Regions from separate parts of the Mesorhizobium sp. ES1-3 genome, predicted to be linked through region 2. Evidence: riboswitches for the same ligand, from Rfam matches in the RefSeq annotation. Region 2 holds a riboswitch; the other holds the start of a gene.

Region 1 (3,392 bases), on a different contig from region 2:
TCAGATCGGCATCACGCACCGCTTCCCTGGCATCCGTGGTGTAGAAATCGCCGAGGCCCAGTTCCTCGGCTCGCTTGAGTGTGGCCGCGCTGCGGGTCGAGATGGCGACATGGCGAGCCAAACCCTCGCGGCGGATGACGCGGGCGAGCGACGAGCCGATCAGGCCAATGCCGACCAGCGCGATCTTTTCGAACATCGGTGATGTCATGGCTTCTAGCTTTTCAGAAATGTCGTGAGCGCGGCGACAACGCCGCGATTGGCCTCTTCGGTGCCGACGGTCATGCGCAGCGCGTTGGGAAAGCCGTAGCCTGAAACGCGCCGCAGAATATAGCCGCGCGCGGTCAAATACTCATCAGCAGCCGCTGCGGAATGCTTTTGGTCGTCGGGAAAATGGATGAGCAGGAAATTGCCGACGCTGGGTGTCACGCGCAGCCCGAGCCCGGTCATCTCCTGGCTCAGCCAGGTGAGCCAGGTCTCGTTATGCGCCACGCTGCGCTCGACATGGGCGCGGTCGCGGATCGCGGCGATGCCGGCTTCGATCGCCGTCGCATTGACGTTGAAGGGACCGCGCACGCGGTTGATCGCGTCGACGATGTGCATCGGACCATACATCCAGCCGATGCGCGCGCCGCCAAGGCCGATCTTGGAGAAGGTGCGGGTCATCACCACGTTCTCGGCGCTGCCAACAAGTTCTATGCCGGCTTCATAGTCGTTGCGGCGGACATATTCGGCATAGGCCGCGTCGAGCACCAGAAGCACGTTTTTCGGCAGTCCGGCATGCAGACGACGCACCTCCTGGAATGGCACATAGGTGCCGGTCGGGTTGTTGGGATTGGCCAGGAACACGATTTTCGTGCGCGGCGTCACGGCTGCCAGCATCGCATCGATGTCGGCGCGCTCGTCGGTCTCCTTGACCACGACCGGCGTGGCGCCCGCCGACTGGATGTAGATCTTGTAGACCATGAAGGCGTGTTCGGTGAACATGGCCTCGTCGCCCGGTGCGAGATAGGTCTGCGCCAGCAGGCCGAGGATCTCGTCGGAACCGTTCGAGCAGATGATGTTCTGCGCGTTGAGGCCATGCACCTCGGCGATCGCCTCGCGCAACCGCCTGGCGGTGCCGTCGGGATAGATGTCGAGTTTGCCGGCGACTTCGCGCGCGGCCTCGATCGCCTTCGGCGAGGGCCCCAGCGGATTCTCGTTCGACGACAGCTTGTAGACCTTGGCGACACCGGCGGGCGCCGTGCTCTTGCCGGGCACGTAGGCGTCTATGTCCATGATGCCCGCGCGCGGGGTTGGACGTGCCTGATCGAGTGTCTGGTTCATATCTTGCAAAATCCGTCAAAAATGCCTCCATCCGGAAGCCGCTGCGGAAATACAAGCCGCGGCAGGCAATGTCGAGGGGCGGCAGTGGTGCCAGCGGCCGCCATTGACGGCGAGGCGGACGAGTTCTAGAAGGACGGTGACAGTTCCGTGGTGATTTGGCCGGTCGGCTTGCAGCCACGTTAAACAATTCGCTAAAGGGCCGTTTGCGTGACGTAACCGGCTTTGCGAAGGCAATGCCGGTTTTTTGTTGTCCGCGACCGGCCGGACGAACGCATCGGCGGCGCGGAGATCGGCAGCGATTTCCGCAAAAGCACGGTGCAGCAAGAGAGACGTGATGGCTGCTCTGCGTGCAGGAAAGACCAACAACGAGGCCGACCAACCGTCGAGCCCGGTGTTGCGTTTCGGGCCCGACAAGCCGCTCAAGCTCGATGCCGGCACGCTGCTGTCGCCATTCCAGATCGCCTACCAGACCTATGGCACGCTGAACGACGCCCGTTCCAATGCCATCCTCGTCTGCCATGCGCTGACTGGCGACCAGCATGTCGCCAGCACCAATCCGGTGACCGGCAAGCCGGGCTGGTGGGAAGTGCTGATCGGCCCCGGCAAGATCATCGATACCAGCCGTTTCTTCGTCATCTGCTCCAACGTCATCGGCGGCTGTCTTGGTTCCACCGGGCCGGCATCGACCAATCCCGCCACGGGAAAGCCCTATGGGCTCGACCTTCCGGTGATCACCATCCGCGACATGGTGCGTGCGCAGCACATGCTGGTCGACCATTTCGGCATCGAGAAGTTGTTCTGCGTGCTGGGCGGTTCGATGGGCGGCATGCAGGTGCTGCAATGGGCGTCGAGCTATCCCGAGCGCGTGTTCTCGGCGCTGCCGATCGCCACCGGCGCGCGCCATTCGTCACAGAACATCGCCTTCCACGAAGTCGGGCGGCAGGCCGTGATGGCCGATCCGGACTGGCATGGCGGCAAATATTTCGAGCACGGCAAGCGCCCGGAAAAGGGGCTGGCGGTGGCCCGCATGGCCGCCCACATCACCTATCTGTCGGAGGCCGCCCTGCACCGCAAATTCGGCCGCAACCTGCAGGACCGCGAAGCGCTGACCTTCGGCTTCGATGCCGATTTCCAGATCGAGAGCTATCTGCGCCACCAGGGCATGACCTTCGTCGACCGTTTCGACGCCAACTCCTACCTCTACATGACCCGGTCGATGGATTATTTCGACCTTGCCGCCGACCATGGCGGCCGGCTGGCGGACGCCTTTGCCGGCACCAAAACCCGCTTCTGCCTGGTGTCCTTCACGTCGGACTGGCTGTTTCCGACCGAAGAGAGCCGCTCGATCGTGCACGCGCTCAACGCCGCCGGCGCCTCGGTGTCCTTCGTCGAGATCGAGACCGATCGCGGCCACGACGCCTTCCTGCTGGACGAGCCGGAACTGTTTGCCGCCATCAACGGCTTCGTCGGCTCGGCCGCGCGCGCCAGGGGGCTCGGCGCATGACCCCGAAAAGTTGCAGACTTTTCAGACGGTCATGTGCCAAACAGGAGGCGAAGCCATGAGCGTCAACGGCAGCCAGCGCGTCGACCTCGAGGTCATCGCCAATCTCATCCCGCCGCAATCGCGCGTGCTCGACGTCGGCTCCGGCGACGGCTCGCTGCTCGAATTGCTGCAGGAGACCAAGCAGGTCGACGGCCGCGGGCTCGAGTTGTCGCAGCGCGGCGTCAATGAATGCGTGGCGCGCGGGCTCTCGGTCATACAGGGCGATGCCGACAAGGATCTCGAATTCTATCCCGACAAGGGTTTCGACTTCGTCGTCCTGTCGCAGACCCTGCAGGCCACCCGCAATCCCAAACTGGTGCTCGACGAACTGCTCAGGATCGGCAACCGGGCGATCGTGTCCTTCCCCAATTTCGGCCATTGGCGGGTGCGCCTGTCGCTGTTCGTCAAGGGCCGCATGCCGGTGACCAAGGACCTGCCCTATTCCTGGTACGACACGCCCAACATCCACTTCTGCACCATCCGCGACTTCGTCAATTTGTGCGAGGAACTCGGAGCGACGGTGGAG
Region 2 (3,392 bases):
GGCGAGATCTGGTCGCGCCAGGCCCGCTGGGCGCGCCTGCGCCGCGTCACGTTCCCGCTGTTCTTCGCGCCCGAAATCCTGACTGGCGCGGCGGTGCCTCTGGCGCTTGCGCTGGTTGCGGCGGCGAGCGCGGGCGTCAGCCTCTGGGCAACCGCGATTGCCGTCTTGGCGGCCTTCTACCTTCCGGAGTGCGCGCTGGCCTTGTCCAAGGGCTGGCACCTGTCGCCGCGCATGGTCGCGGCGATGCTCGCGCGCGACGTGATGCTCCCGTTCATCTGGGCGCGCGGCTGGCTCGGCGGCGCCGTCGACTGGCGCGGCAACGCCATGACCATCCGCACCAAGGCAGCCGAACTGGAGGAGACGCCGTCGCGCGCCTGATCGCCGCGGACGACGCTCCTGAACAGCCTATTTGGCCGCCTTCAGCGCCTGCGCGATGTCTTCCAGCAGGTCGTCGGCGTCCTCCAGGCCGACAGACAGCCTGAGCGTGCCAGGCCCGATGCCAAGTTCGGCGCGGGCCTCGTCGCTCAGGTTCTTGTGCGTCGTCGTCGCCGGATGGGTGATCAGGCTCTTGGCATCGCCGAGATTGTTCGAGATCAGCACGATGTCGAGGGCGTTCTGCAGGGCGAAGGCCGCCGGCTTGCCGCCCTTGACGTCAAGGCAGATCAGCGTCGAGCCGCCCGACATCTGCTTCTTGACGATGGCGGCCTGCGGGTGGTCGGCGCGGCCCGGATAGATGACGCGGGCGATCTGCGGCTGCTCGGCCAGGAAGTCGGCGATCCTGCCGGCACTTTCCGTCTGCTGGCGCACGCGCAGCGGCAGCGTCTCGAGACCCTTCAGCAAGGTCCAGGCATTGAACGGCGACAGGCTGGGGCCGGTGTGGCGGAAGTAGTCGTGCAGATTTTCGTCGATCCACTTCTTGTCCGAAAGGATGACGCCGCCCAGGCAGCGACCCTGGCCGTCGATGTGCTTGGTGGCCGAGTAGACGACGATGTGCGCACCAAGCTGCAACGGCTTTTGCTGTAGCGGCGTGGCGAAGACATTGTCGACGACAAGCCTCGCGCCGATCGAATTGGCAAGCGAAGCGACGGCGGCGATGTCGACGACTTCCAGCGTCGGGTTGGTGGGGCTTTCCAGGAAGAACAGCTTGGTGTTCGGCCTGACCGCCTTTTCCCAGTTGGCGATATCGGTGCCGTCGACCAAAGTCGCCTCGATGCCATAGCGCGGCGCCAGCGTCTCGACCACCCAGCGGCAGGAACCGAACAGCGCGCGCGCCGCCACGATATGGTCGCCGGCCTTGACGCTGCACAGAAGGGCCGCCGTCACCGCAGCCATGCCCGACGCCGTGGCGCGCGCGTCCTCGGCGCCTTCGAGAGCGCACATGCGCTTTTCGAACATGTCGACGGTCGGGTTGGCGTAACGCGAATAGATGAAGCCAGGCTCTTCGCCCTTGAAGCGGGCTTCCGCCGCCTCGGCGGTCTTGTAGACATAGCCTTGGGTCAGGTACATCGCCTCGGAGGTTTCGCCGAATTGGGAACGCAGGGTTCCGCCATGCACGAGTGCGGTTTGAGGCTTCCAATTGCGCGTCTTGCTCGTCATCGTCCTATCCAAACACAAAAAAACCGGCCGCGAAAAAGTCGCAACCGGTCCATACGGCCTTGCGGCCCGACGGTCCTTTAGCGACTTGTTTAACGTGGCTGCAAGCCGACCGGCCAAATCACCACGGGATAACGACCCTTTAGACCCGCGCCACGCTTGCGTCAATTGCCGGCTTCATTAAGAGGTTTGTATCAAAGGCCCAGGAGCCAGACTTTGCGGCAGACAGGCATTCTTCCCGATCAGGACATTTCGGCGCTGTTCCAGTCCGGCGCGCTGAAGTCGCCGCGTGCGCTCGATGCCGATCAGATCCAGCCGGCCAGTCTTGATCTCAGATTGGGTGAAAAGGCCTGGCGGGTGCGGGCCTCGTTCCTGCCCGGTCCCAACCACAAGGTCTCGGAAAAGCTCGATCGGCTGCAGCTGCACGAGATCAGTCTGACCGAAGGCGCGGTTCTCGAAACCGGCTGCGTCTATATTGTGCCGCTGCTCGAGAGCCTGGCCCTGCCGGCTGGCATTTCGGCCTCGGCCAATCCGAAGAGCTCGACTGGTCGGCTCGACATCTTCACCCGCGTCATGACCGACCGGGGCCATGAGTTCGACAAGATCGCCGCTGGCTATCAGGGTCCGCTCTATCTCGAAGTCAGCCCGCGCACCTTCCCGATCATTGCGCGCACCGGTTCGCGCCTGTCTCAAATCCGTTTTCGAACCGGCAACGCGCTGCTTTCGGAAGCCGAACTGCATGAATTGCACCGCGCCGAGATGCTGGTCGCCACCGAGCCGCCGAACATTTCGGGCGGCGGCATCGCGCTGTCGATCGATCTCAACGGCGACAAGGATGGGCTGGTCGGCTATCGCGGCAAGCACCACACTGGCCTCATCGATGTCGACAAGCGTGCCGCCCAGGATGTCGTCGACTTCTGGGAGCCGATCCACAAGAGCGGCGCCGGCGAACTGGTGCTCGATCCCGACGAGTTCTACATCCTCGTCAGCCAGGAGGCGGTGCATGTGCCGCCGCTCTACGCCGCCGAGATGACGCCCTTCGATCCGCTGGTCGGCGAGTTCCGTGTCCACTATGCCGGTTTTTTCGATCCGGGGTTCGGCCATTCGGCGGCCGGCGGCACCGGCAGTCGGGCGGTGCTCGAAGTGCGCAGCCACGAAGTGCCGTTCATCCTCGATCATGGCCAGATCGTCGGCCGGCTGGTCTACGAGCACATGCTGAAGCGGCCGCAGGCGCTCTACGGAACCGACCTGGGCTCCAACTACCAGGCGCAAGGCCTGAAGCTGTCCAAGCATTTCCGCGCCGCGCGCTGATCCTGACGCCATGAGGCCATGCAGAGCTTTAGCCGACCTCTCCAGCCGACGAGTTCAGCATCCGTTTGACGTTTGACTATTCTAGCCGTGAAACATGCGCTTTCTCGCAGTGCCGAGACACGCATTGAAGCTGCCGATGAACAGCAGTTCGCGCCGTGCGAGTTGCGTTTTACCCCAGATGCGTTTCTGCCTTGCAGCGTCAAGCGAAGCCTTTGATCCTTCCAAGGGGAACAGGACTTTGTCCAGGCAGCCGAGGACATGGGCTCGGGCTGAGTCTATCCCGCATGGCTTGGCCGCCTCGTTCAGTTTCGCACCGCCAAGCGTGGACATTCGCTGGTCAGCGTTTTGCATCAGAAATTCGACCTGAGGACTTGAGTAACCGGACGTCAGAAGCCGGTTCTTCATAAGCCCGAGTGCTTCGCCATAGGATTTGGGACTGCACTGCGCGGCTCCATAAGCCACGGACGACGCGTGCGCGAGCAAGAGCA

The links. Region 2 has a riboswitch for S-adenosylmethionine ahead of LB536_RS15525 (O-succinylhomoserine sulfhydrylase). Riboswitches for the same ligand answer to the same signal wherever they lie in the genome.
Region 1: linked by a shared signal. The riboswitch ahead of metX (homoserine O-acetyltransferase MetX) and the one ahead of LB536_RS15525 (O-succinylhomoserine sulfhydrylase) in region 2 are both predicted to bind S-adenosylmethionine.

Annotation. Positions count from the first base shown of each region.
Region 1 covers NZ_JAIUGW010000012.1:65,614-69,005, reverse strand. Annotated here, with positions in the region: gene LB536_RS17785 (prephenate/arogenate dehydrogenase family protein) at 1-208, opposite strand, end outside; gene hisC (histidinol-phosphate transaminase) at 214-1,323, opposite strand; SAM riboswitch at 1,461-1,538, shown strand; gene metX (homoserine O-acetyltransferase MetX) at 1,658-2,827, shown strand; gene metW (methionine biosynthesis protein MetW) at 2,883-3,392, shown strand, end outside.
Region 2 covers NZ_JAIUGW010000010.1:9,230-12,621, reverse strand. Annotated here, with positions in the region: gene LB536_RS15530 (ceramide glucosyltransferase) at 1-378, shown strand, start outside; gene LB536_RS15525 (O-succinylhomoserine sulfhydrylase) at 406-1,596, opposite strand; SAM riboswitch at 1,654-1,731, opposite strand; gene LB536_RS15520 (2'-deoxycytidine 5'-triphosphate deaminase) at 1,810-2,904, shown strand; gene LB536_RS15515 (hypothetical protein) at 2,986-3,255, opposite strand.